Regions from separate parts of the Rhizobium sp. AP16 genome, predicted to be linked through region 1. Evidence: predicted binding sites of a transcription regulator. Region 1 holds the regulator's gene; each other region holds the start of a gene.
The links. Region 1 encodes PhoB, which activates phosphate uptake and scavenging genes when phosphate is short. Its sites were predicted from a motif close to TGTCATNNANCTGTCAT; they were not measured.
Positions count from the first base shown of each region.

Region 2: a site for PhoB is predicted at 4,043-4,059, ahead of PMI03_RS12365 (esterase-like activity of phytase family protein). Genes of this name have one in related genera too.
Region 3: a site for PhoB is predicted at 3,075-3,091, ahead of pstS (phosphate ABC transporter substrate-binding protein PstS). Genes of this name have one in related genera too.
Region 4: a site for PhoB is predicted at 4,807-4,823, ahead of PMI03_RS12870 (DUF2794 domain-containing protein). Genes of this name have one in related genera too.

Region 1 is NZ_AJVM01000063.1:138,621-145,846, reverse strand. It holds gene PMI03_RS17190 (aspartate aminotransferase family protein) at 65-1,264, opposite strand; gene PMI03_RS17185 (GcrA family cell cycle regulator) at 1,692-2,228, shown strand; gene phoB (phosphate regulon transcriptional regulator PhoB) at 2,316-2,999, opposite strand; gene phoU (phosphate signaling complex protein PhoU) at 3,032-3,745, opposite strand; gene pstB (phosphate ABC transporter ATP-binding protein PstB) at 3,797-4,612, opposite strand; gene pstA (phosphate ABC transporter permease PstA) at 4,627-5,961, opposite strand; gene pstC (phosphate ABC transporter permease subunit PstC) at 5,958-7,226, opposite strand, start outside.
Region 2 is NZ_AJVM01000027.1:91,319-98,544, forward strand. It holds gene glmU (bifunctional UDP-N-acetylglucosamine diphosphorylase/glucosamine-1-phosphate N-acetyltransferase GlmU) at 1-26, shown strand, start outside; gene glmS (glutamine--fructose-6-phosphate transaminase (isomerizing)) at 144-1,970, shown strand; gene PMI03_RS12355 (DUF502 domain-containing protein) at 2,148-2,849, shown strand; gene PMI03_RS12360 (YiiG family protein) at 2,910-3,848, opposite strand; gene PMI03_RS12365 (esterase-like activity of phytase family protein) at 4,240-5,718, shown strand; gene recG (ATP-dependent DNA helicase RecG) at 5,761-7,226, opposite strand, start outside.
Region 3 is NZ_AJVM01000019.1:20,273-27,498, forward strand. It holds gene pstA (phosphate ABC transporter permease PstA) at 7-858, opposite strand; gene pstC (phosphate ABC transporter permease subunit PstC) at 870-1,841, opposite strand; gene pstS (phosphate ABC transporter substrate-binding protein PstS) at 1,917-2,888, opposite strand; gene PMI03_RS10395 (cupin domain-containing protein) at 3,225-3,569, opposite strand; gene PMI03_RS10400 (D-alanine--D-alanine ligase family protein) at 3,663-4,730, opposite strand; gene PMI03_RS10405 (O-acetylhomoserine aminocarboxypropyltransferase) at 4,840-6,123, opposite strand; gene PMI03_RS10410 (CoA-binding protein) at 6,295-6,723, opposite strand; gene PMI03_RS10415 (hypothetical protein) at 6,837-7,163, shown strand.
Region 4 is NZ_AJVM01000031.1:25,806-33,031, reverse strand. It holds gene ccmA (heme ABC exporter ATP-binding protein CcmA) at 1-582, opposite strand, end outside; gene acnA (aconitate hydratase AcnA) at 845-3,535, shown strand; gene PMI03_RS12875 (thioredoxin family protein) at 3,800-4,543, shown strand; gene PMI03_RS12870 (DUF2794 domain-containing protein) at 4,844-5,245, shown strand; gene PMI03_RS12865 (outer membrane protein) at 5,355-5,978, opposite strand; gene PMI03_RS12860 (GNAT family N-acetyltransferase) at 6,279-6,836, opposite strand; gene PMI03_RS12855 (Bax inhibitor-1/YccA family protein) at 6,955-7,226, opposite strand, start outside.

The sequences.
Region 1 (7,226 bases):
CGGACCCGATTTAAGGGGTTATGCGCCATTCTAAGTGTTACTGCGCTGACAGCGGGCGCTGAATTCAAGCCGACTTCTTGATGCGAGCCGCACGCACGCTTTCGGCGGCGCGTTCGATGCGGGCAATACCTTCGCGCGCTTCCTCGGCGGTCACCACCAGCGGCGGCAGCAGACGGATGACGTTGTCGCCAGCCGGCACGCCCAGAAGATACTCGGCGCGGATCGCCTGCAACAGCTCCGCCTGCGGAATGGCGGCCTTGATGCCGAGCATCAGGCCCTCGCCGCGAATATCCTCGATGATATCGGGGAAACGATCCTGAAGCGAAGCAAGGCCCTGGCGGAAGACTAGGGCGATATCGCGCACATGATCGAGGAAACCGTCTGCCAGCACGATATCGAGCACGGCATTGCCGACTGCCATGGCGAGCGGATTGCCGCCATAGGTCGAGCCATGCGTACCGGCCTTCATGCCCGAAGCGGCTTCCGCCGTCGCAAGGCACGCGCCAAGCGGGAAGCCGCCGCCGATACCCTTGGCCACGGCCATGATGTCGGGCGTGACGCCGGACCATTCATGAGCAAAGAGCTTGCCGGTACGGCCGACGCCGCACTGGACCTCGTCAAGGATCAGAAGAAGGCCGTGCTCGTCGCAGATCTGGCGCAGGCCGCGCAGGAACTCGTTGGTCGCAGGCCGAATGCCGCCCTCGCCCTGCACGGGCTCGATGAGAATCCCGGCCGTCGCATCGGTAACGGCGGCGCGCACGGCATCGAGATCGCCGAAGGGTACCTGGTCGAAGCCCGGCGCCTTGGGGCCGAAACCTTCGAGATACTTTTCCTGGCCGCCGGCGGCGATCGTCGCGATCGTGCGGCCGTGGAAGGCGCCTTCAAAGGTGATGATATGGAACTTCTCGGGATGGCCCTTGGAGAACTGGTAGCGCCGCGCCGTCTTGATCGCACATTCCAGCGCCTCAGCGCCGGAATTGGTGAAGAACACCTTGTCGGCAAAGGTGGCTTCCGTCAGGCGCTTCGACAGCTTCTCCTGGCCCGGCACCTCATAAAGGTTCGACAGGTGCCAGACCTTGTCGGCCTGCGCCTTCAGTTCCGCGACCAGATGGGGATGTGCATGGCCAAGCGAATTCACTGCAACACCGGCGGCGAAATCGAGATAGCGCTCGCCTGTCTCCGTGAACAGCCATACGCCCTCTCCTCGCTCAAACCGCAGCGGGGCACGCATATAGGTGTCGTAAAGCGGCGCGGTTTCAGCCATGGCCCGTATCTCCTCGATCACAACCTTTAGGGCCAATCGTTTCCTTCAAGTGAAACGGGCCCGGAAAAATCAAAAATGCCGCCTTGCGGCGGCTGAGGCACTATTGATGTTTTGCACCGCAATGTCAACAAAACAGGCGATTTAGCAGGCGCGGCAGAGCATCTCGCGACGAGAGGTATGTCTTCAGTTGCTAATATTGCAAAAATGCCACGCTTGGACAAGCAAGTTGGGGAAAACCCCGAAATCGATTCCCCAGGAATCATGCGACTCTTGTCACGGAGTCAGCCTCACACTAGGTTAAACCTCAATTACTAGACTGCATGCGGCGGAACTAGTCACCACAATTTTTAAGCGTTTCGCGCCTCGCCCTAATGCGAGGCAATGGTGAAGGATTCTGCCATCGGAAACGCGACAGCGGAGACAGGGCATGAATTGGACAGACGAACGCGTCGAGAAGCTGAAAAAGCTGTGGTCCGAGGGTTTGAGCGCGAGCCAGATCGCGGCGCAGCTCGGTGGTGTCAGTCGTAATGCCGTCATCGGCAAGGTGCATCGCTTGAGCCTGCCGGGCCGAGCGAAGGCCGGCGGCACGGCGACGGCCGCCCGAGCACAGAAGCGCAACACTTCGGCGCCGCGCGCACCGAACTACGCCTCGCGCGTTGCAACCCGCACGGTTACCCGTCAGCAGGGCGCGACGATGCTCAAGGAAGAAGTCGAGATCGATACGGTCAACGAGATCGAATATCGTCCGGCCGCCAATGTGGTCGTTCCGATTTCGCGTCGCCTCGGCCTGACGGAACTCACCGAGCGCACCTGCAAATGGCCGGTCGGCGATCCGCTGAAGGATGACTTCCACTTCTGCGGCAATGACAGCCCGGATGCATCGCCCTATTGCGGCTACCATCAGCGCCTGGCCTACCAGCCGGTGCATGAACGACGCCGGCCGGCGGCTCAACCGCGCGGCTGAGATGCCCCATAGCTGAATGAAAGAAACGGGCCGAAAGGCCCGTTTTCTGTTTCCGCCGCTATGTTGGGTGACTGACCGGTTTCCCGATCAGGCTTCCATGGAATAACCCGCGCCGCGAACGGTGCGGATGACATCCTGCATATTGGAGAAGTTCAGCGCCTTGCGCAGACGTCCGACATGGACGTCGACGGTGCGTTCGTCGACATAGATGTCATGTCCCCAGACACCGTCGAGGAGCTGCGACCGCGAGAAGACGCGGCTCGGCGAAGCCATCAGGAATTCCAGCAGGCGGAATTCCGTCGGTCCCAACCGCACTTCACGGCTCTTGCGGTGAACGCGATGGGTCTCGCGGTCCAGTTCGATGTCGCCACAGCGCAGCACGGTGGAGAGAACCTCCGGACGGGCACGGCGCAGCATCGCCTTGACGCGAGCCATCAGCTCCGGCGTCGAGAACGGCTTGACGACATAATCGTCCGCGCCGGTGGAAAGGCCGCGCACGCGCTCGCTTTCCTCGCCGCGGGCGGTGAGCATGATGATCGGCAGGCGTTCGGTCTCCGGCCGCATGCGCAGCCGGCGGCAGAGTTCGATGCCGGACACGCCGGGGAGCATCCAATCGAGGATCAGAAGATCGGGAATGCGCTCCTGGAGGCGAAGCTCTGCTTCATCGCCTCTCAGAATGGTGTCGACCTCGAAGCCTTCAGCCTCGAGATTATAGCGCAGCAGAACGCTGAGCGCTTCTTCGTCTTCTACAACAGCAACTCTCGGAACCATGCGTCTCTGGTCTCCTTTTCCTGGCGTCTTCGTTATTCCGTCACCGCACCGACGGTGTTGGCGGTATCGTCTTTCGGGCGCTCGCCTTCGGGCTGGCTACCGGTCGCCATGTAATAGATCGTCTCGGCGATGTTGGTGGCATGGTCGCCGATGCGCTCGATATTCTTGGCGCAAAAGAGAAGATGCGTGCAGGTGGTGATGTTGCGCGGATCTTCCATCATGTAGGTCAGCATCTCGCGGAAGAGCGAGGTGTACATCGCGTCGATTTCCTCGTCGCGCTCACGGATCGAGACGGCCTTGTCGGGCGAACGGGTCGTATAGACGTCGAGCACTTCCTTGAGCTGGCTGAGCGCCAGTTCGGAAAGATGCTCGATGCCGCGCGCCAGGCGGCGCGGAACGCCGTGGCCCTGCACGGCGATGACGCGCTTGGCGGTATTCTTGCCAAGGTCGCCAACGCGCTCCAGATCGGCGGCGATGCGAATGGAACCCATGATTTCGCGCAGGTCGGCGGCCATCGGCTGGCGGCGAGCGATGGTGACGATCGCCTTGTCGCCGACTTCGCGTTCGGCGTGGTCGAGAACGACGTCGTCGGAGATGACCTTCTGTGCAAGGGCGGCATCGCCGTGCACCAGTGCACGAACGCTGTCGCTGACCATCTGCTCCGCCAGACCGCCCATTTCAGCAATGCGGCGCGTCAGGAACTTCAGGTCTTCGTCATAGGCAGAGAGAATGTGAGTGGAGACCATTTTTCTATCCTCAGGGTGAAACGTGTGAAGGGAGCCGCGCGCGGGATATCATCAACCAAAACGGCCCATGATGTAATCCTGCGTGCGGAAATCGTCGGGATTGGTGAACATCTTATCGGTATCGTTCTCCTCGACCAAATGGCCGAGATGAAACATTGCGGTGCGTTGGGAAACGCGGGCGGCCTGCTGCATGGAATGCGTCACGATGACGATCGTGAAGTTTTCCCGCAGCTCATGAATCAGTTCCTCGACCTTGGCCGTGGCGATGGGATCGAGCGCCGAGCACGGCTCGTCCATGAGAATGACTTCCGGGCTGACGGCAACGGCGCGGGCGATGCAGAGGCGCTGCTGCTGGCCGCCCGACAGGCTGGTGCCGGCTTCCAGCAGCCGATCCTTCACCTCGCCCCAGAGACCGGCCTTCTGCAGGCTGGTTTCGACAATATGGTCGAGATCGGCCTTGGAGCGATGCAGCCCGTGAATACGCGGGCCATAGGCGACGTTCTCGTAGATCGACTTCGGGAAGGGATTGGGCTTCTGGAACACCATGCCGACGCGGGCACGCAGCTCCACGACATCGATGGCGCTGTCATAGACATCCTGATCGTCGAGCGTGATCTTGCCGGTGACGCGGCAGGTGTCGATCGTATCGTTCATGCGGTTTAGGCAGCGCAGAAAGGTGGACTTGCCACAGCCTGAAGGACCGATCAACGCCGTGACCGTATTGACACGGATGTTCAGGTCCACACCGAACAGGGCGCGCTTGTCACCATAATAGACCGAGACGTCCTGGCCGATCATCTTGTAGGGGATCGTCGTCATCTTCCTGGCCAGTGCCTTCTCGCCTGCGGCTTCCGTCATCATGTTCATTCCGTCTTCTCCCTCTACCAACGCCGCTCGAAGCGACGGCGCAGCAGGATGGCCCCGATGTTCATCGCAACAAGGAAGAAGAGCAGGACGATAATGGCCCCGGAGGTTCGCTCGACAAAGGCACGCTCGGCTTCGCTCGCCCACATGTAAATCTGCACCGGCAGGGCGGTCGCGGGATCGAGTGGCGACGTCGGATAATTGGCGACGAAGGCGACCATGCCGATCAACAGCAGCGGCGCGGTCTCGCCGAGCGCATGCGCCAGCCCGAGGATCGTACCGGTCAGGATGCCCGGCATGGCGAGCGGCAGGACATGGTGGAACACCACCTGCATCCGCGAGGCACCAAGACCAAGCGCAGCGCTTCGGATCGACGGCGGCACCGCCCGCAGCGCCGAGCGCGTGGCGATGATGATCATCGGCAGCGTCATCAGGCTGAGCACCAGCCCGCCGACCAGCGAGGCCGAGCGCGGCAGGCCCATGACATTGATGAAGACGGAGAGGCCAAGCAGGCCGTAGACGATCGACGGCACGGCGGCGAGATTGTTGATGTTGACTTCGATCAGGTCCGTCAGCCGGTTCTTCGGCGCGAATTCCTCGAGATAGATCGAGGCGGCGACGCCGACCGGTAATGCCAGAACCAGCACGGTCAGCATCAGATAAAGCGAACCGATCAGCGCGACGCCGAGGCCTGCGGCTTCCGGACGGCTGGAATTGCCCGACAGGAACAGGCCGCTGTTGAACGCCTTGTGGAGCGCGCCGCTGGCGGCAAGCTGCCTCATCCAGCCGAGCTGTCGGTCGGAGACCTTGCGGTCCGCCTCATTCGCCGTCAGATCGATCTGCCCCTTGTTGGCGGAATCGATATTGGCGCCGGCAAGCAGCGTGATCTTCACCGTTTTCCCGATGATGGAGGGGTCGGCCATGACCTTGTCGCGCAGCATGCTTCGCGCACTGTCCGAGACCATCGCCGTCGCCTCACGCACAAGCGCGCGATCGGCGGGATCGATGCCCAGCGCCTTTACCAGGGCATCGCGGACGAGAAGAGGATAATTGGCCGCGATCAGCACCTTCGGATCGCTGGCACGCTTGCCAGTGGGATCGATTACCTTCTCGGCAAACTCGATCGGCAGGGTGATCGAGGTCTGCACGAAGGCGGTATAGCCATGACGCACCACCGACGAGACCAGAGCGATGAGGAAGACAAGGCCGAAGGTGACGGCGGCGATGCCATAGGCGCGGAACCGGCGCTCGGCGGCGTAACGGCGCTTGATGCCGATATCGCGCCGCGCCGGTGCGCCGGGCGTCAGCCCGCGCGGGATCGGCGGCTTTGCGGAGAATACGAGATCGCTCATTCGTATTGCTCCCTATAGCGACGGACGATGTAGAGCGCGTAGACGTTAAGGCAGAGCGTCAAGCAGAAGAGCGTGATGCCAAGCGCAAAGGCGACCAATGTCTGCGGCGAGGTGAATTCGAGATCGCCGGTCAACTGGTTGACGATCTTCACGGTGACCGTCGTCATCGGCTCGAAGGGATCGAACTGCATGCGGGCGGCGACGCCGGCGGCCAGCACGACGATCATCGTCTCGCCGAGCGCCCGGGAAGCCGTCATCAGCAGCGCACCGACAATGCCCGGAAGGGCTGCCGGCAAGAGGACGCGCTTGACCGTTTCCGATCGCGTCGCGCCAAGGCCGAGCGAGCCGTCGCGCAGCGAGCGCGGCACCGCCATGATGATATCGTCGGAAAGCGAGGAGACGTAGGGGATCAGCATGACGCCCATGACGAAGCCGGCGGTCAGGACGCTCTGCGCCTCGACGAAGCTCGCATAATTGCCCGTCAGCAGGCCGTTGATATCAGCGGAGATGTCACGCAGAAAAGGCCCGACGGTCACAAGCGCGAAGAAGCCGTAGACGATGGTCGGAATGCCGGCCAGCACTTCGAGCATCGGCTTGGCGAGGGAGCGCACGCGGGCCGAGGCATATTCGGCCATGTAGATGGCGGCGAAAAGCCCGACGGGAACCGCGACAAGCATGGCGACAAAGCTGATATAGAGCGTGCCGGCCAGGAGCGGGATAAGGCCAAAGGTGCCAGACGTTTGCGCGCCGGCGCCGGTAAAGCGCGGATCCCAGACGGTGCCGAAGAAGAATTCGGCGGCAGGCACCATGTTGAAGAAACGGGCAGCCTCCGACAGCATCGAGGCCGCAATGCCGAGCGTCGTCAGCACGGCAATCGACGAGGCGACGATCAGGCCACCGAGAACGACCTGCTCCACCCGATTGCGGGCGCGAAAACGTGGCGCGATGGCGCGCAGTCCATGAATGGCGCACAGAACAGAGAGGATGATGGCCGCGGCCGACATGACGACACGGCTCACATGGCGCATGCCGTTATATTTGTTGGCGGCGTCGACCATGTAGCCGGTCGGCCGGACCGCGAGCGGCACGCCCTTCTGCGCCAGCATCAGCTGGAGATCGACCGAGCCGACGGCGACGGCGGCAAGTTCCTGATTGTCGAGCAGGCGCATGCCGTGGGCGATGCTGCGCACCACACCGTAGCTGAGGTTAAGTTCGGCTTCCGGCAAGGTTTTCACTTCCTCGGGAAAGGATTTGACCACGAGGTC
Region 2 (7,226 bases), on a different contig from region 1:
AGGCAGCAAAAAAGGGCAGCCATTAAGTATTTCGCTTGTGGTCGCGTAACGGTTGGAAACCGAAAGTGACCATCGCGGTAATTGTGAAAACTGTTAGAATCATTAGGACTTGCCTTCTTATTTGAGGCCAGACGGAGAGTTGCATGTGCGGCATTGTTGGGATTGTCGGAACGAAGCCCGTAGCGGGGCGATTGGTGGATGCCTTGCGGCGTCTCGAATATCGCGGTTACGATTCGGCGGGCGTCGCGACCATTCATGACGGCGTGATGGATCGCCGCCGCGCCGAAGGGAAGCTCTTCAATCTGGAAAAGCGGCTCGATGCTGAGCCGCTGCCCGGCGTGACCGGCATCGCCCACACCCGTTGGGCGACGCATGGCGTCCCGAACGAGACCAATGCCCATCCGCATTTCGTTGAAGGTGTCGCCGTCGTCCACAACGGCATCATCGAGAATTTCTCCGAATTGCGCGAGGAATTGAAGGCCGAGGGCAAGGTGTTCACCACGCAGACGGACACGGAAGTCGTCGCGCATCTGCTGGCGAAATATGTCGGCGAAGGGCTCGATCCGCGCGCGGCGATGCTGAAGATGCTGAACCGCGTCACCGGCGCCTATGCGCTCGCGATCATGTTCCAGAGCGACCCCGATACGCTGATGGCGGCCCGCTCCGGCCCGCCGCTTGCCGTCGGCTTCGGCAATGGCGAGATGTTCCTCGGCTCCGACGCCATCGCTCTTTCTCCCTTCACCAACGAGATCACCTATCTCGTCGACGGCGACTGCGCGATCATCACGCGCAACAGTGCCACGATCCTCGATTTCAACGGCCAGGAAGTCAGTCGTCCCCGGCAGATATCGCAGGCAACGGCCTATGTCGTCGACAAGGGCAATCACCGCCACTTCATGGAAAAGGAAATCTACGAGCAGCCGGAGGTGATCTCCCATGCGCTCAGCCAATATGTCGATTTCGTCAGTCATCGGCTGCGCCCGAATGCATCGGCGATCGATTTCAAGGGTGTATCCGGCCTCGCGATTTCGGCTTGCGGCACGGCCTATCTTGCTGGTTTGATCGGCAAATATTGGTTCGAGCGCTACGCGCGTCTGCCGGTCGAGATCGATGTCGCCTCCGAATTCCGCTACCGCGAAATGCCGTTGTCGCCCTCACAGGCCGCACTGTTCATTTCGCAGTCCGGCGAAACCGCCGATACGCTGGCGTCGCTGCGCTATTGCAAGGACAATGGCCTGAAGATCGGCGCCATCGTCAACGTCAAGGAATCGACCATCGCGCGTGAATCCGATGCGGTGTTTCCGATCATGGCCGGCCCGGAGATCGGCGTTGCCTCGACCAAGGCTTTCACCTGCCAGCTCGCCGTTCTGGCGTCGCTGGCAATCGGCGCTGGCGTTGCACGCGGCACGGTGAGTGCCGAGGATGAAAACGCGATGGTGCGCCACCTGGCCGAGATGCCGCGCATCATGGCAAGGGTGCTGAACATCATCCAGCCGCAGATGGAAAGCCTTGCCCGCGAAATCTCCAAGTTCAAGGATGTGCTCTATCTCGGTCGCGGCACCAGCTTCCCGCTCGCCATGGAAGGCGCGCTGAAGCTCAAGGAAATCTCCTACATCCACGCCGAAGGTTATGCCGCCGGTGAGCTGAAGCATGGCCCGATCGCGCTGATCGATGAGAACATGCCGGTTATCGTCATTGCGCCCTACGACCGTTTCTTCGACAAGACCGTCTCAAACATGCAGGAAGTGGCGGCGCGCGGCGGTCGTATCATCTTCATCACCGACGAGGCGGGGGCGGCCGCCTCCACGCTGCCGACGATGGCGACGATCGTCCTGCCGGTTGTCGATGAAATCATCGCGCCGATGATCTTCTCACTGCCGATCCAGTTGCTCGCCTATCACACGGCCGTCTTCATGGGCACGGATGTCGACCAGCCGCGCAATCTCGCCAAGTCGGTGACTGTGGAATAGATCGCGGCCCCATTTATTTTCGTGTGATAACGTCGTCGTGAACCGGGCCGATATCTGGCCCGGTGGCGTGACTGCCGGGTTGTGCGCTCGGCCGATTTCTGGCACGATTCAGCAAGGAGATGGTGGGGGAATTTGCCGGTTAGCGGTTGACGACGAAACGGAGTTTTCGAACGGCGAATGACGGACAAGCCCATCAAAGTGTCTGTGGCAGCACGGATCAGAAATAATTTCCTGGCCGGCCTCATTATTTGCGCGCCGATTGCCATCACGCTCTGGCTTACCTGGTCTGTCATCCACTGGGCCGACAGCTGGGTTCGGCCTTATATTCCCGCGCGCTACGATCCCGAGAGCTATCTGAACTTTGCCGTTCCCGGTACGGGCGTGGTGATCGCGATGATCTTCATCACCATCATCGGTTTCCTCGCCAAGAACCTGATCGGCCAGAGCATTGTTCGCTTCGGCGAGTCGATCGTGCAACGCGTGCCGCTGGTGCGAACCATCTACAAGAGCCTGAAACAGATCTTCGAAACCGTGCTGAAGGAGCAAGGCACCTCGTTCAAGAAGGTCGGGCTGATCGAATATCCGAGCCCCGGGCTCTGGTCGATGGTGTTTATCTCCACCGACGCCAAAGGCGAAATCGCCTCGAAATTCGATGCCATGGGGCATGATATGGTGGCGGTTTTCCTGCCGCCGACCCCCGTGCCAACCGCCGGTTTCCTGATCTTCGTACCGCGCGAGAAAATCACGATTCTTGACATGAGCCCGGAAGACGGCGCCAAGCTTTTGATTTCGGGCGGCCTAGTCTCGCCCGAATATCGCGAAAAGCTGATCGCGGCCAAGGAATTGCCGCCGCCCGTTCCTATGAAATCCTTGTCTTAATGCTAGATCGCGTGCTGGTACGGTAGCTTGTGCCGCGGCCAGTCGTTGCGTGTAGCGCCTTTATCTCACGCTATTGAACATTTCGATGGCACTGTTGAAGCGGGTGACGACGAGTTGGTATTTGTCCGGCGTGGGGTCCTGCTTGATCTCGCGGAAATCGCCGACCATTCCGGTCAGACTGTCGTTGATGCCGTCAAGAAGCGGAGTATTGACGCCGCTGCCGCCTTCCTGTTTAGCCTTCGCCATGGCGGTGCGCTGATCCTCCAATGTCTTTTCCAGATCAGTGATCTTTGCATCTATCTGGCTCTGAAGAGCAGGCTTGCCGGGCTCTTCCGAACTATTGAGAAGATCGACCAGTTGCCTTGCCTGGCTGAGGGCAAGCCGTGTCTGATAGACCGGCATATCCCCGCGTTCCTTGATCTTGGCAAGCTCGGCCTGTTCCCGGCGGTCGAGCTCCTTCTGCAATTGCTGATGGAACTCCTCCAGCGCGACGGCGGCTGCCTGAAAATCGGTAAGCATCAAGGGATCCTCGCGCTTTCCGCGCGCGAGCCCGTCTTCCATATAGGCCTTGCTGGCGTAGTAGACATCAAGGCCGGAAAGGCGGGGAACGACCTGACCAAGCGCGGAGATCAGCTTGTCGGCGGCGGTATCGAGTTCCGTGGGCGCATCGCTCTTCGCGCCGCGCACGGTCTTCAATTTGTCCGCGGATTGTTCGAGCGAGCCTTTGCTGACGTCTGTAATATTGTCGGACGTCGTGCTCTTCGAAATATTGGCGTTCTCATAGGCCTGATATTGTGCCAGCAGGCCGGAATCTCCGATGAGATCATTATAGGCGAGCACGTAGTCGTTTAATTTCGCGCTATTCGCCAGCTTCGATGCCGTATCGGCCGAGGACTGATTGCTGGTGGCAGTGGAATTCGACTGATCGTCGCAAGCCGAAAGGGCCAGCACTACCGTGAATGCCATCGCGATAATTGCGACAGGAGCAGACGTCTTCATGGAATGAAACCCTTCGCTATATTATGGCGTTAACGGCAATTGTTGCGAGGACATCGTAAATTCTATTCGCAGCAGACTTAGGAAACGACCTACGCCAAATACGGCACGGTTTCAATCTCAAGATGTCGCGGCCGCCCAACGGAACCTTATGCTGGCGATCATCCGGGCGCCGTTCGCATCAGCCGGATCCAAACTGTCATGTCTCTATCATATTGCCGTTCTAGACCGGTTGCCGGAAGGGCAGGCGGGCACATCTCATGGTCGAACGTTGGCGGCTCGACGGAGCCTGATATTTTCGTTCGACGCGGTTTTCAACCGATCCGCAGATGAATGCCATTCCAGCACAAAGAGTTTTCATCAGGAGGATATTGCCGTGAGAAATTTGCGTTCAATGAGTTTGCCGCTGCTGTCGGCAGCGCTCACCACTGTCATTTTCGCCATGCCGGTCACAGCCTTTGCCGATAGTTCAGTTACCGTCGGCGGTGTTACCCTGGTCAATAAGGGCCTCGTCGCTGTAGGCCGCATTCCCGCCAACCAGCGCGACAAGTTCGGTGAGACCTTCGGCTCCGGTTCCGGCATGTCGATCGACGCCAAAAGCTGGGAGCGCAATGCCGATGGCTCCTATAAGGGATCGCTGTGGCTGCTGCCGGATCGCGGCTACAACGTCGTCGGCACAACTAATTATCGTCCGCGCCTCAACACCATCGATGTTGAACTGACGCCGGTCGCCCCAGGCGCAACGCCGCCAGCCGGCAAGGAGCAGTCGGGCGTCGTTGCCAAGCTCGCCGATACCATGCTGCTGACCGACAACAAGGGCGCCGACACCACCGGCCTCGATCCGACCAATGGCATTCGCTCCCCGAAAGATGGCATGCCCTCGCTGCCCGAAGCACCGAACGGCAAGATCTCGCTCGACAACGAAGCCATCGTCCGCCTGCCTGACGGCACGATGTTCATCAGCGACGAATACGGCCCCTACATCTATCGTTTCTCCGCCGACGGCCGCATGATGTCCGCCACGCCGCCACCGGCTGCGCTGCTGCCGATGCGCAATGGCGCCGTGAACTTCGCCTCGAACAATCCTGGCCCCGGCGAAAGCGCACCTGATCCCAAGGATCCGACCAGTGGCCGCCAGAACAATCAGGGCCTCGAAGGCATGTCGATGGCCCCGGATGGCAAGTTTCTGATCGCCGTGCTGCAATCGGCGACCCGCCAGGACGGCGGCGATTCCGGCTCGACCCGGCAAAACACTCGCGCATTGGTCTACGATGCCGCCGATCTGGCGCATCTGAAGTTGGTGCACGAATATGTCGTGCCATTGCCGGTCTTCACCAACAGTAAGGGTAAGACGGCTGTCGCCGCCCAAAGCGAAATCGTGGCGCTTTCGCCGACGAGCTTCCTGATGCTGGCGCGCGACAGCAACAACGGCTACGGCATGGAAGGCGAAAAGTCGCTCTATCGCAGCATCGACATCGTCGACGTCTCGACTGCCACCGATATTGCCGGCAGCAAATTCGATGCCGACACGCCGGTTGCTCCGAAGGGTGTCCTTGATGCCTCGGTGAAACCCGCAACGGTCAGCCTGCTCATCGACATCAACGACAGTGCCAATCTGGCTCGTTTCGGTCTCCATAACGGTGCGCCGAACGACCGCAACAACCTCTCCGAAAAATGGGAGGCTATGTCGTTCGTCAGCGTTCTCGACCCGAAGCTGCCGGACGACTACTTCCTGTTCGTCGCCAATGACAACGACTTCCTGACTCAGGACGGCTTCCAGGTAGGCGCTGCCTACAAGGGGGAAGGTGGGGCTGATGTCGACACCATGTTCCAGGTGTTCCAGGTCACGATCCCCGGCCTGTCTGCCAAGTAATAGTCTTTGAAAGGGATGGACGCGCTCGCTGCGTCCATCCAACTATCCGGCTCTGAGGAACCGGATCGCCTCGTCACGACGGAAGAGATAGAGCAGGGTGCGTACTGCCATGCCGCGTTCGCCGGTCAGGTCCGGATCGCGGTCGATCAGATAGGCGGCATCCTTGCGGGCGATTTCGAGAAGATCGGCATGGGCTTCGAGGCTGGCGATGCGGAAACCGGGCGTGCCGGACTGGCGCGTGCCGAGCAACTCGCCTTCGCCCCGCAGTTTTAGATCCTCCTCGGCAATCCGAAAACCGTCCTCGGTATCGCGCATGATCGACAGCCGCGCATGGCCGGTCTCGCCGAGCGGACCCTTATAGAGCAGGATGCAGGTCGAGGCTTCGTCACCACGCCCGACGCGGCCGCGAAGCTGATGCAACTGCGCCAGACCGAAACGCTCGGCATGCTCGATCACCATGATCGTCGCATCCGGCACATCGACGCCGACCTCGACAACGGTGGTGGCAACCAAAAGCCGGATTTCGCCGTTCTTGAACGCCATCATTACAGCGTCCTTCTCCGGCCCGCTCATGCGGCCATGAATGAGGCCTATACCCGGGCCAAGCGCCTTGACCAGGGTTGCATGCCGTTCCTCGACCGACATTAAATCGGATTCTTCGGATTCTTCCACAAGCGGGCAAATCCAATAGGCTTTCTTGCCTTCAGATAGTGCGCTCTTCAGCCGGGATACGATATCTCCGGTTCGTTCGGTGGGAATGGTTATCGTCTGGATCGGCTTGCGGCCCGCCGGCTTCTCGGTGAGCTTGGAGACATCCATATCGCCGAAGGCGGCCAGCACCAGCGTGCGCGGTATCGGTGTGGCGGTCATCACCAGCATATGTGGCGAGATGCCCTTTGCCGTGAGCCGCAGGCGCTGGTGGACGCCGAAGCGATGCTGCTCGTCGACGACGGCCAGCATCAGGTTGGCATAGCTGACGCTATCCTGGAACAGCGCATGCGTGCCGATGATGATCTGCGCCTCGCCGGAGGCAATGCGTTCGAGGATGGCGTCGCGCTCCCGGCCCTTGGTGCGGCCGGTCAGAACTTCGACGGAGAGATTGGCGCTGGCGGCGAATTTCGCGATGGTCGCATAGTGCTGTCGCGCCAGGATTTCGGTCGGGGCCATCAGCACCGCCTGGCCACCGCTTTCGATGACGGCTGCAATCGCCATCAGTGCGACCAGCGTCTTGCCCGCACCGACATCACCCTGCAGCAGCCGCAGCATGCGGTCGGTACCCGCCATATCCTTGAGGATATCGGCAATGGCTGCCGTTTGGCTGTTCGTCAGGGAGAAGGGAAGGGATTCCAATATCTTCCGGCTGATGTCTCCGGTAGGATGGACGGGCTGTCCCGCAACTTTGCGCAGCCGTTGACGGACGAGTGCCAGCGACAATTGCCCCGCCAGGAATTCGTCATAGGCAAGCCTGCGGCGAGCGGGTGCCTGCGGATCGATATCGGCGGCGTCGC
Region 3 (7,226 bases), on a different contig from region 1:
GCGGCGTCATTGGCGGCGTCCACTCAAGACACGGGCAAGGATGTTGAGGGCGAGGATGGCAACGGTGATGATCAGCGCGCCGGCCCAGGCCAGTTGTTTGAGATCCTCGCCTGCATCGGCGGCGAGCGTATTGATGGCAACCGGCAGCGTGGCGATTGGACCGGTCAGGCCTGCATTCATGAATTTGCTGTAACCGGCCGTGAAGAGGAGCGGCGCAGTTTCACCGCTGATACGGGCTATGGCCAGCAGGATGCCGGTGAGGATGCCTGTCCAGGCGGACCGGTAGATCACCATCGTCATGGACTTCCAGCGCGGCGCGCCGAGCGCAGCGGTCGCCTCACGAAGCTCGTTTGGCACTAGCAACAGCATATCCTGCGTCGTGCGGTTGACGACCGGAAGGGCGATCAGCGCCAGCGCGAGGATGCCGGCGAAGGCAGAGTTGCCGTGCATGGGCACGACCACGGCGCCGTAGACAAACACGCCGATGATGATCGAGGGTGCGGACAGCAGGATGTCGTTCAGGAACTTGGCGGCCTCGGCAAGCTTGGTGCCGTTGGCATACTCCACCAGATAGGTGGCGGCGAGAATGCCGATCGGCGCGGCGATCAGGATGGCGCAGCCCGTGACCAGTACTGTTCCGTAGATTGCGTTGATCAGGCCACCGCGCGAACCCTGGGCCGGGATCGACATGGTGAACACGTCAAGGCTGAGCGCCGATACACCGCGATAAACCAGGGTTCCAAGGATCACGCTGAGAAAGAATATGCCGAGAATGGCCGCGATGAGGCACAAGACCATCATCACCCGGTTCTTCCCATAACGCCTCGAGACGAGGTTCTGACGAATTGCATTGTCCATGGGTTTATTCCTCAAAGCGCGTTGCCGCGACCGATCATCCACCTCGCCACCGCAAGCACGCAGAAGGAAAGGACGAACAGGAGCAGGCCGAGCGCAATCAGGCTCGACAATTGCAGACCGTCGGCGTCGCCGAAGTTGTTCGCGATCTGGGCGGAAATGGTGGTGGACGGCGAGATGATCGACGATTGCAGACGGCTGACCGAACCTATGACGAACGTGACGGCCATGGTTTCGCCAAGCGCGCGGCCGAGGCCGAGCATGATGCCGCCGACGAGGCCGCGACGTGTATAGGGGATCAGGATGTGGCGGGCCACTTCCCATGTGGTCATGCCCGTGCCGTAAGCGGATTCACGCAGCATCGGCGGCACGGTGCTGAACACGTCGCGGGAGATCGCGGTGATGAACGGCAGGATCATGATGGCCAGCACGAGGCTTGCCGTCAACAGGCCGACGCCCGGCGCCGGCGGCTGGAACAGCAGGCCGATCACCGGCACCTGGCCGATCGTCATCATAAGGAAGGGCAGGATATAGGTCTGCATCAGCGGCACGAGAATGAAGAGGCCGACGATGCCGTAGATAATGGAGGGAATACCGGCCAGAAGCTCGATGGCCGTACTGATCGGACGTCGCAGGCTGCCGGGGCAAAGTTCCGTGAGGAAGATGGCGATGCCGATGCCCAGGGGAACGGCGATCAGCATGGCGATGAGCGAACTCACCAGCGTACCGACCACGGCAGGGACAGCACCATAAATATCGGCGGGAGCGCTCCACTTCGTGCCCCAGAGGAACGAAAACCCGAAGGCCTGGAAGGTTGGCAAGGCATCGATGATGAGAACCACGATGATTGCCAGCAGCAGAAGCACGACAAGAGCAGCCGAGCCAAACGTCATAAAATAGAAAATTCGATCCTGTATCCGGAATTTTCTGGTGACGGCGCTGGTATCCAGTGCCTGGAAGCCAGCCGTCTGAGTCGCGTCAGCCATCGATTTCCCCTTGTCCTGTCACGAAAGGCGGACAGGGCCGTGCCCTGTCCGCCGTAACTTCTCAGCTAGCACAAATTACTTCGCGCCAAAGTCCTTCGTCCAGGACTTCTCGACAACCGCGGCAACACTCTCCGGGATCGCAAGATAGGACAGGGCGGTCGCGTCCTTCTGTCCGTGCTCATAGGACCACTTGAAGAATTTCAGCGCTTCTTCGTTGAGAGCAGGATCGGCCGGCTTCTTGTAGAGCAGAACCCAGGTCGAAGCTGCAATCGGCCAGCTCTGATCGCCCGGCTGATTGGTGATGATGAGGTTGAAGTTCTTGGCGTTGGCCCAATCGGCGTTGGAAGCAGCAGCCTTGAATGTCTCGAGGCTCGGCTCGATAACCTTGCCGGCAGCATTCTTCATCTTCGCGAAACCAATGTGGTTGGCGATGACGTAGGAATATTCAACGTAGGAGATCGAACCAGCTGTCTGGTTGACAGTGGTGGAAACGCCTTCGGAACCCTTGGCGCCGAAGCCGACCGGCCATTCAACCGCCGTGTTCGAACCAACCTTTTCCTTCCACTCCGGCGAAACCTTCGCCAGGTAGTCGGTGAAGTTGAAGGTCGTGCCCGAGCTGTCGGCGCGATAAACGACGGAGATCGGCGTGGAAGGCAGCTTGACGTCGGGGTTGAGGGCCTTGATGGCCGCATCGTCCCACTTGGCGATCTTGCCGAGGAAGATGTCGGACAGCGTCTTGCCGTCGAGAACGAGTTCGCCCGGCTTTACGCCTTCAACATTATAGGAAACGACGATGCCGCCGGAGATCATCGGGAACTGGGCAATGCCGTTCTTCTCGAGGTCAGCGTCGCTCATCGGCTTGTCCGAAGCGCCGAATACGATGGTCTTGTCGAGGAGCTGCTTGATGCCGGCGCCCGAACCGACAGACTGGTAGTTGACGACATTGTTCGTCGCAGCCTTGTAGCCTTCAGCCCACTTGGACAGAACCGGCGCGATGAAGCTCGAGCCAGCGCCTGTGATGTCGGCAGCCGAGGCCGAAACGGACATGGCAGCGATGAAGCCTGCCGTCAGGCAAAGCGAACGAAATTTCTGGTTCAGCATGTTAGACTCACTTCCTCAAGTGATGAAAGGATGGCGAGCAGGAGTCCGGCGCGGGGTGTCCCATCGGTTGGTAACGCCCACCTGAATCTCCTGGCGACAGTGATGCGTCTAAAGGCGCAGTGTTTCAGTTTGATGACAGTTTGGTGAAAGCCCGGTGACACAACCTGTGGCAATGGAAATGGTTATCGCGCGGACGGCACGGCAAAGACCGGCGCGCAATCGAAGCGGCACCGGTCTTCATGTTTTGATTCAACTGGCTTTGCGGCAAAATCCAAGGCGCCGTCAGAGACGGATCACATAGTCCTTGCGAGTCGTTTCAATGACTTCCCACGTCCCCTTGAAGCCGGGCTTTAGGATCATCCGGTCACCGGCGCGCAGGTGAAAAGTCTCGCCATTCTCGGCGGTTACCACCGAATGACCGGAGAGGATGTGGAAATATTCCCACTCGTCATAGACGATCTTCCATTTGCCGGGCGTCGCTTCCCAGATGCCCGCATAGAGCCCGCCATCGGCCTCCTCGGCATTCCAGGTGCGGAATTCCGGTGCTCCGGAAATGATGCGATCGTCGGCCGGTGCACCCGTTTCCGGCTCGATGCCGTCGGTATCCAATCGTAAATATGTTGTCATAAATCCCTCATGACGATCTGGAAACACTCGGTCGTAGTGCACCGCATTCGGTTGGCTTCGCGACGTTCAGGAACACCAGGCCTGAAGACCTGGCTATCGACCGCCTCTTGCAAGCCCGTGTTCGATTAGCCGGTCGACGAGCGCCGGATAGGAAATCCCCGTCGCTTCCATGGCCTTCGGGTACATGCTGATATTGGTGAAGCCCGGCATCGTATTGACCTCGTTCACCACCATGCTCATGTCCGGCCTCACGAAGAAATCGACGCGCGCGAGACCTTCGCAGCCCAATGCGCGAAACGCGTCCAGCGAGAGCTCGCGGAGATGCTGGGTGAGATCGGCAGGCAATTGTGCCGGAACGCTGGTTATGGCGCCATCCTCATCGATATACTTTGCGTCATAGGTATAGAAGCTGTGGTCCTGGCCGGTGACGATCTCGCCGGGCAGGGAAACGAACAGCGTGCCATCGGTCTGCTCCAGGACGGCGCATTCGATTTCGCGCGCCTTGACGAACTCTTCTATGAGCACCTTGTCGTCATGCTTGAACGCCTCGATGAGCGCCGCGCGAAATTCCTCGGCGTTCGCCGCCTTGCTGACGCCGACGGAAGAGCCCTGTCGCACCGGCTTGACGAAAACGGGCGAGCCCAAGGCACTCGCTGCCTCCTCAAACGATAGAGTATCGCCAGGTCTCACGGTGATCGAACGGGCGACCGGCAGGCCGGCGTCGCGCAGCAGGCGCTTGGCGATATCCTTGTCGATGGCGGTTGCCGATCCCAGGATGCCGCAGCCGACCAACGGAACGCCGACCATTCGGGCGAGGCCCTGGATGGAGCCATCCTCGCCATAGAGACCGTGCAGAACCGGGAACAGGATGTCTATCGCCGGCAGCTCGCGCGGTCCGGTCGGGTCGCCGACAGCGAGAATCCGGCCCTTACCACCCGGCAGCAGGCAAACTTCGCTCCCCGCATAAACGACCGGGTCCGGCAGCGCTCCCCCTTCCAAAGCGGTCAGCAGCCACTGTCCATCGCGGCGGATGACAATCGGCACGATCTCGTATTTGTCGACATCGATTGCTTTAATGACGTTGCGGGCGGACATGAGGGAAACATCGTGTTCAGAGGACTGTCCGCCGAAGAGGACCGCTACGCGCAATCTTGAGGTCATAGTTTTCTGGTGCTCACCGTTTCAATTCGTCGCTAAAGTTGTAGCGGACCAATTGTAACGAAATTGAGATCTCCTGGAGGCCGTGAACCGAGAAAGTAGTTGTAGCCCGTCAAACCTTCGCCAGGGCCTGCTCCAGGTCGGCGATGATGTCCTTGACGTCCTCGATGCCGATCGACAGGCGCACCACATCGGGGCCGGCGCCGGCGCCAATCCTCTGTTCGTCGGTGAGCTGCTTGTGCGTCGTCGAGGCCGGATGGATCACCAGCGAGCGGGTGTCGCCGATATTGGCGAGATGGGAGAACAGTTCCAGAGCCTCCACGAAGCCCTTGCCTGCCTCATAACCGCCCTTCAGGCCGAAGGTAAAGACGGAGCCCGCCCCCTTTGGCGAATAGCGCTGCTGCAACGCGTGGTTCGGGTGATCCTCGAGGCCGGCATAATTTACCCAGGCCACCTTGTCGTGCCCCTTCAGCCAGCGGGCGACGGCAATCGCATTGTCGGAATGGCGCTGCATGCGCAGCGGCAGCGTCTCGATGCCGGTCAGGATCAGGAAGGCGTTGAAGGGTGAAATGGCGGGGCCGAGATCGCGAAGGCCAAGGACGCGGCAGGCGATGGCGAAGGCGAAATTGCCGAAGGTCGCGTGCAGCACGATGCCGTTATATTCCGGCCGCGGCGTTGACAGCATCGGATAGTTGCCCGAGGCGGACCAGTCGAAGGTGCCGCCATCGATGATCACGCCGCCCATGGAGTTGCCGTGACCGCCGATGAATTTGGTCAGCGAATGCACGACGATATCGGCGCCATGCTCCAGTGGCCGGATGAGATAGGGACTGGCCAGGGTATTGTCGACGATCAGCGGCAGGCCGTGCTTGCGGGCAATGGCGGCAATGGCCGCGATATCGACGAAGGTGCCGCCGGGATTTGCGAGACTTTCGATGAAGATGGCGCGGGTGCGTCCGTCGATCTGCGCCTCGAAGGTGGCGGGATCATCGCTGTCGGCCCAGCGTACATGCCAATCGAAATTCTGGAAGGAATGGCCGAACTGATTGATCGAGCCGCCATAGAGACGCTTGGCCGCGACGAAATTATCGCCCGGCTGCATGATGGCGTGGAAGACAAGCAACTGGGCGGCGTGGCCGGAGGCAACCGCAAGGCCCGCCGTGCCGCCTTCGAGAGCCGCCACCCTCTCCTCCAGCACCGCCTGGGTCGGGTTCATGATGCGGGTATAGATATTGCCGAACTGCTGCAACCCGAAGAGTGCAGCGGCATGATCCGCATCCTGAAAGACGAAGGAGGTCGTCTGGTAGATCGGCGTCGTGCGGGCACCCGTCGTCGGGTCCGGCTGCGCACCCGCATGGATCGCCAGTGTGTCGAAACCTGGATTGTTCGTCGCCATGCCTTTTCCTCCCGTCGAGATTGTTATTGCAGCAACGGGATCATAGCGCCCGGGATCTGAAAGGTAACCGCGAAGTTTTCCAAGCTCTTCCTCTTACAGGAAAAACTTGCTCTCTTTCGGTGATACCGCGCGACAAACGGCCAACGGTCGCGGTCGAGCGCTATGCCTCAGTCAGGCGACCAGCCGTGGATATTCGATTGCCGGGCAGCGGTCCATGATGACCTTGACGCCGGCAGCTTCCGCTCTCGCTGCAGCAGCATCGTCCCGCACGCCAAGCTGACCCCAGATGACGGGCGGGCGCGGCTCGATCATGATCGTCTCCTCGACCACCGTTCTCAGATATTCCGGGGCGCGAAAGACATCGACCATGTCGACCGGCTCCGGAATATCGGACAGATGGCCGAAAACCCATTGACCGAGGATCTCCTTGCCGGCCTGTCCGGGATTGACCGGAATGACGCGATAGCCCCGCGCCATCAGATAGGCCATGACGCCGTTGCTCGGGCGCTCGGGATTGGGCGATGCGCCGACGAGCGCGATGGTCCGCACGGATAGAAGAATATCGGCGATATAGGAATCGTCATAACGGTCGTGGTTCATCACGGAGCCTCCCTATTCGATCACACTTGTGTTTTGTCACAAATCCAGAAGCCAAAGCTTCGCTTTTGGATGTATATATAAGAATTATAACAGTTTCAGGGAGGATTGCCTCGATGAAAAAATTCATCCTGCTAAGCCTGCTGATCGCCTCGGCCGCCACGCCGGCTCTGGCGATATCACGCTATAACGCCATGTCTTTCACCTGTGCCGAGGCCAGGGCGGTCATCAACCGTGAGCGAGCCGTCATCATGCGCTATCCGTCCACGAGGGTGCGCAACATGACGCTCTACGATCGCTACGTCTCGGACAGCAATGCCTGCAATGCCGGTTACTATGCCTACCAGGACTACATGCCGACCAAAGACCGGGCCAATTGCCCCGTCTATACTTGCCGACCGTCAAGCGACTTCGACGACGACGATATTCTCTTTCGGCGCTGACGAGATTGGCATCGTCGCCGGATCAATCACGGCCCGATAAGCATCTGATCGCTCCGGGCCTTT
Region 4 (7,226 bases), on a different contig from region 1:
CCCCAGCGGCTGATGCGTTGCCGCGAGCACGATCCCGCCCGCTTTCTGATACGACGAGATCAGATCCGCGAGCAGCCGGTCCGCCGCCGCATCCAGTGCCGCCGTGGGTTCATCGAGGATCCAGATCGGGCGATAGGCGACCAACAGTTTTGCGAAGGCTATCCGGCGTTGCTGGCCGGCAGAGAGGTAGCCGAAGGGGAGGTGGGTGATGTTGGCAAGGCCGACAGATTCGGCCGCATCTTCGATCGCAAGACCGGCGCCACCCTCGATATCGCCGAGAAAGTCTTTCCAGAATGTCAGGTTCTCCGCAACCGTAAGTTCGGATTTCATCGCATTGCGGTGGCCGAGATAGTGGCTGGCTTCCCCCGGCTGACGGTCCGATTCTCCTTGGGAATCCGCGAGAATCACCCGGCCTTTTTCCGGTCGGAGAAGACCTGCGACGACACGCAAAAGTGTTGATTTTCCCGAGCCGTTTCGGCCTGTCAGGATCAATGCCTCGCCGCCCTCCAAGTCAAAGGAAACGTTCGCGAAAATCAGGTCCTCGCCTCGCCTTGCGGCCAGGTTTTCAGCGCTTAGATGCATTAGCTCAGGCTTTCCCCGTTTTCGTTGTCGCAGTGCGAAAAAAATCTCGAATTTTGCGCTTAGCCACTCTGGCAAGTCTTTACGAAATTATCTATAAGACCGGCAACCACGCCAGCGGTCGGCGTGAATTTCATCCTTGCGCCGAACATAAGGTGTTTTGCCTTACGTGCGGACAGCGGAAATGGCCGTACCCGCATCCTGATGTGCATAAAGTGCATAGGCGTTCGCACGACTGTGTTGGCTATCAGAAACGGGGTATCTCGTGTCTAAATCTCTTGACAGTTTCAATTGTCGGTCCACGCTGACCGTGGGCGGAAAAGACTATGTCTATTTCAGCCTGCCGAAGGCCGAGGCCAATGGTCTGCCTGGTGTTGCCAAGCTTCCCTATTCGATGAAGGTGCTGCTGGAAAACCTGCTGCGCTTCGAAGACGGGCAGACGGTCACCAAGGAACATATCCTTGCCGTCGCCGAATGGCTGACCAACAAGGGTACCGTCGAGAACGAAATCGCCTATCGCCCGGCGCGCGTGCTGATGCAGGACTTCACCGGCGTTCCCGCCGTTGTCGATCTCGCCGCCATGCGTGACGCGATGGTGTCGCTCGGTGGCGATCCTGAAAAGATCAACCCGCTCGTTCCCGTCGACCTCGTCATCGACCACTCCGTCATTGTCGACGAATTCGGCACGCCGCAGGCTTTTGCCCGCAACGTCGAACTCGAATACGAGCGCAACGGCGAGCGTTACCGCTTCCTGAAGTGGGGCCAGCAGGCGTTCAAGAACTTCCGTGTCGTCCCTCCCGGCACCGGCATCTGTCACCAGGTGAACCTCGAATATCTCGGCCAGACCGTCTGGACGAAGGAAGAGGATGGCGAGACGATCGCCTATCCCGACACCTGCGTCGGCACCGATTCGCACACGACCATGATCAACGGTCTCGGCGTTCTTGGCTGGGGCGTTGGCGGTATCGAGGCTGAAGCCGCCATGCTCGGCCAGCCGGTTTCCATGCTGCTGCCGGAAGTCATCGGCTTCAAGCTCACCGGCAAGCTCAAGGAAGGCGTCACGGCGACCGACCTGGTGCTGACCGTCGTGCAGATGCTGCGCAAGAAGGGCGTCGTTTCCAAGTTCGTCGAATTCTTCGGCCCCGGCCTCGACGCGCTGCCGCTCGCCGACCGCGCCACCATCGGCAACATGGGTCCGGAATACGGCGCGACCTGCGGCTTCTTCCCGGTCGACAAGGAAACCCTGAACTATCTCAACATGTCCGGCCGTACGAAGGATCGTATCGCACTGGTCGAAGCCTATTCCAAGGCGCAGGGCATGTGGCGTGACAACGACGGCGCCGATCTCGTCTTCACCGACACGCTCGAACTCGACCTTAGCGACGTCGTGCCGGCTATGGCTGGCCCGAAGCGCCCGGAAGGCCGTATTCCTCTGGAAAACATCGCCTCCGGTTTCGCCGGCTCGCTCGAAACCGAATACAAGAAGCCCGGCCAGCTTTCGAACCGCTATGCGGTTGAAGGCACGGACTTCGATCTCGGCCATGGTGACGTGGCGATCGCCGCCATCACGTCCTGCACCAACACCTCGAACCCGTCGGTTCTGATCGCAGCCGGCCTTCTCGCCCGCAACGCCGTTGCCAAGGGCCTGAAGAGCAAGCCGTGGGTCAAGACCTCGCTGGCACCGGGAAGTCAGGTCGTCGGCGAATATCTCGCCAAGTCCGGCCTGCAGGCCGATCTCGACAAGCTCGGCTTCAACCTGGTCGGCTTCGGCTGCACCACCTGCATCGGCAATTCCGGCCCGCTGCCGGCGCCGGTCTCGAAGACGATCAACGACAAGGGCCTGATCGTTGCCGGCGTTCTCTCCGGCAACCGCAACTTCGAAGGCCGTATCTCGCCTGACGTCCAGGCCAACTATCTGGCCTCCCCGCCGCTCGTCGTCGCCTATGCGCTCGCCGGCACGGTGCAGCTCGACCTGACCAAGGAGCCGATCGGCGAAGACCAGGACGGCAAGCCGGTCTTCCTCAAGGATATCTGGCCGACCTCGCATGAAATCCAGGAATTCATCCTGAAATACGTCACCCGCGAACTCTACGAATCCAAGTACGCCGACGTCTTCAAGGGCGATGCCAACTGGCAGGCCGTGCAGATTCCTCCGGGCCAGACCTATGCCTGGGACGACAACTCGACCTACGTCCAGAACCCGCCTTATTTCGTTGGCATGGGCAAGACCGGCGCCGGCATTTCCGACATCAAGGGTGCCCGCGTTCTCGGCCTCTTCGGCGACAAGATCACTACCGACCACATTTCGCCTGCCGGTTCGATCAAGGCTGCTTCGCCGGCTGGTTCCTACCTGCTCGGTCATGGCGTCGGCGTTGCCGACTTCAACCAGTACGGCACGCGTCGCGGCAATCATGAAGTGATGATGCGCGGCACCTTCGCCAATATCCGCATCCGCAACCACATGCTCGGCCCGAACGGCAAGGAAGGTGGCTACACCATCCACTATCCGTCCAAGGAAGAGATGTCGATTTACGATGCGGCCATGCAGTACAAGGCCGAGGGCGTTCCGCTCGTGATCTTCGCTGGTGTCGAATACGGCAACGGCTCGTCGCGCGACTGGGCTGCCAAGGGCACCAACCTGCTCGGCGTGCGCGCCGTCGTCGCCCAGTCCTTCGAGCGTATCCACCGCTCGAACCTGGTCGGCATGGGCGTCATCCCCTTTGTCTTCGAGGACGGCACCACCTGGGCCACCCTCGACCTCAAGGGCGATGAAGTCGTCACGATCGAAGGCCTGGAAGACATCAAGCCGCGCGAGCGCAAGATCGCCAAGGTCACCTATGGCGACGGCACGGTCCGGGATATCCCGATCATCTGCCGTATCGATACGCTGGATGAGGTCGTCTACGTCAACAATGGCGGCATCCTGCAGACGGTTCTGCGCGATCTCGCTGCCTGATAGCCATTGAGGCCATGTTTGGACGCCGTCGGGGGGAAACTTCCCCGGCGGCGTCTTGTTTTTCACGCTGATGTGTTCGCCGTGGTGGCCTTAGGCCCTGCTCTCACCCCATCGTGACTTTTAGTCATCGCGCTTAGCTATTATCTCTTGTTTCAGATTTATCAGGCTTGATGAGAGCTTTACGGATACCCTGGAAAGCGGCAGGCGATTTCAGGGTGCTGTATTGGCTTTCGCCTTCAGCGTCTGAGAAAGAGGTATAACGGCATGCGCCTTCGATTTTCGGTTTCACTTCTGGCAGGCATCGCGCTCGCGAGTTCGCTGCATGCGCAGGAGCTTGCCAAGATCAAGGGGGTTGTCGAGCTCTTCACGTCTCAGGGCTGTTCTTCCTGCCCGCCGGCGGATGCCGCGTTTCGCAAGCTAATCCGGCAGGGCGACGTCGTGGCGCTCGCCTATCATGTCGACTACTGGAACTATCTTGGCTGGAACGACACGATGGCGTCCAAGGACAATACGGCGCGCCAATATGCCTATGCGCGGACGATGGGCCGCAGCGGGGTCTATACGCCGCAGGCGATCATCAATGGCCGAGACCATATGAGTGGTGCCGACTTCGACGGCATCAATGTCAAGCTCGACGACTTCCAGCACCAAGGCAAGGGACTGACGATCCCGGTGACCGCCGCGATGAAGGGCGACGAGCTGGAGATCAAGATCGGCGCCGGCCAGGGCAAGGCGAATGTGGTCGTTGCCTATTTCGACAAGGAACAGCTCGTTTCGCCGAAGGGTGGCGAAAACAACGGCCAGCAGATCGCCTATCTGCATGCGGTCTCGGACGTCGAGACCGTCGGCATGTGGGACGGCAAGCAAATGAGCGTCGTGCTGCCTGCCAATGTCCTGGACAAGGACGGCCGGCGCGGCATGGCGGTTCTGCTGCAATCTTCCACGTCGTCCGGCGATCCGGCGGCGATCATCGGCGCGACCGTGCTGACGATCGGCTCCGACGGCTGATCGTTTTCGGCCAGGGCTGAAGAAGTCTTAGTCCGATAGGTCGCAACACGATGAAGTGCCCGGCGAGGACGCATTCGGGGCTGGGGTTCGGTCGACGCGCCCCCGGCCGGGCCGTTTGGCGCGGCGGCGCCAAACGGCTACCAATAGTTCCGGAAAATGGGGCGTCGTTTTGACTGAAATGCGGCGGCGCGGAGATGCTTTCCTCCGGCGTAAAAATTTGTGAGTGGCCGCCGGTCTTGCAATTTGGTGCGGCTGAGGCAAACTGTCATCCTCTTGTCATGACCAGCCCCTGGGGGATTGATGACTGATCAGCCGGATTTGCGACACGGCGAAAGCCGTTCCGTCGACACCAATTCTTCCGTCGTTGTTGATCTCAGGGAATACAAGCAGAACAGGGATCCGCTGCCGGTAACCTTCCATCGCAGGGAGCTGGATGCGATCCTGTGGATCTACGGCCGCATGGTCGGCGAGGGCGAGTGGCGGGACTATGCCATCGACCATCTCGGAGACAAGGCGGTCTTTTCCGTCTTCAAGCGCTCCGGTGAACTGCCGCTCTTCCGCATCGAGAAAAACCCGAAGCTCGCCGCCAAGCAGGGCGCCTTCAGCGTGGTCAACACCAACGGCATGATCCTGAAGCGTGGCCACGAGCTGAGCCAGGTGCTGAAGGTTTTCGACAAGCAGCTGAAGCTGGTGGAGAAGTGATCTCGATTATCTCGAGCAATCGGTCCTGACTGTGATCAACGGCTGATGGACAAACGAAAAACCCCGCCAGTGGGCGGGGTTTTTCGTTTGGAGCCTGGTCGCGTCGAAATTAGAACTTCAAGCCGACGCCGAGGTTTATCGACTGTTCGGTGAGGTCGCTCTTCACGCCCTGCAATTCCTTGCTGCCGAAATCGCTGTAGCGGTATTCCGCGCGGGCGAAGATGTTGTTGGTGAAGGCATAGTCGACACCGGTGCCGGCCGTCCAGCCGCTGAAGACGACCTTGCCGTCGCCCGAGCCGGAAACATCGGCGAAGCCGCGAGCAGCGGTCCATCCGGCCGCGCCGTAGATCAGCAGGTTGTCGAAAGCATAGCCGACCCGTCCGCGAACCGCGCCCGACCAATCGGTGCCGACGCTGGATGCGTTGGCGACGGCCTTATTGTTCCAGTTGTAGTCGATATTGCCGTCAACGCCGACGACGACCTTGTCGAACTGATAGTTGTATCCGAAGAAGTTGCCGAAAAAGCCGCCCTTGAAGTCTTCAGACTGGTCGCCACTGCCGAACTTGAAGTTGCCCTTGGTGATCGCGCCGCCGCCGTGGACACCGAGATAAGGGCCGGACCAGGTGAAGACTGAAGCCGGAGCTGCAGCCGCAACAGGCTCCTCGGTCAGATCAGCGGCAACCGCGGACGTGGAGGCCAGCGCGAGCAAGGCGGGAATGAGCAGATATTTCATATATATTTCCTTCTATAAATCATATGTGCCAATGCGATGCCCACAGGTTGCGGCGTGCGATCCTGCCTCAACGCGAGGGAAAACGAATCTCTGAACAAGTCGGGAAATCGGCGGTTGCGGAGCGTTATCGCCGTCAAAATAGCGAATCGAATGTTGCCGTGGCTGCTTTAATGTTGAGAAATGTTGCGGGATCGTATCCGGCTCTTCTCCGGACACTGGGATCGTCTGGAGCTTTCGCCCCAGCCCCATTGTTATCCGGCTGGCCCGGCGTCTTTTCTCGAGGGAAAAGGAGAGACTGCCTTACTCGCTGAACAGGGTTCCCGGATAGGCCGAGGGATCGGGGTCCGTTTCCGCACCGTCGCCCAGCGCCTTCTGCATCAGCATCGTGTCCAGCCAGCGGCCGTGCTTGTAGCCCGTGCCTTTGAGCAGCCCCGTTTCCGCGAAGCCGGCGGCGCGGTGAAGGGCGATGGAAGCGGGTGCGGCACCGCCGATGACGGCGATCATCTGGCGAAAGCCGAGGGCTTCGCATTCCTCCACCAGCTTTGCCAGCAGCAGCTTGCCGAGGCCGCGACCGCGTGCTTCAGGCGCAATGTAGATCGAATCCTCCACCATCCAGCGATAGGCCGGTCGCGTACGGAAGGCCGACGCATAGGCGTATCCGAGAACTTTTCCGCTCTCGTCCTCGGCGACGATGTAGGGATAGCCCTTGTCCCGGATCGCCTGGAAGCGGCTTGCCATTTCCGCCTCGTCCGGTGGGATGAGCTCATAGCTTGCCGTGCCGTTGAGAACGGCGTCGCGATAGATGGCGGTAATCCGGGGGAGGTCGTTCGGGGCGGCCTGGCGAAGGCGGGAGGACATCTGGGTTTATTGCCTGATCTGCGGTTTGGGGACATGATATAAAATCGCGCGTGCAGGTTAGGCAAACAGAAAAGGCGGCCGAGGCCGCCTTTTCGAACTTTCATTCAGGTCGCTGCAATTATTTGCGGTTGCCCATGAACTGCAGCAGGAACATGAAGAGGTTGATGAAGTCGAGGTAGAGCGACAGGGCGCCCATGATCGCCTTGCGGCCGGCCACGGCAACGTCGTCGGCCTGATAGTACATTTCCTTGATCCGCTGCGTGTCGTAGGCGGTGAGGCCTGCGAAGATCAGCACGCCGATCACCGAGATCGCGAACTGCATGGCGGACGAAGCCAGGAAGATGTTGACGAGCGACGCGATGATCAGGCCAAACAGGCCCATCATCAGGA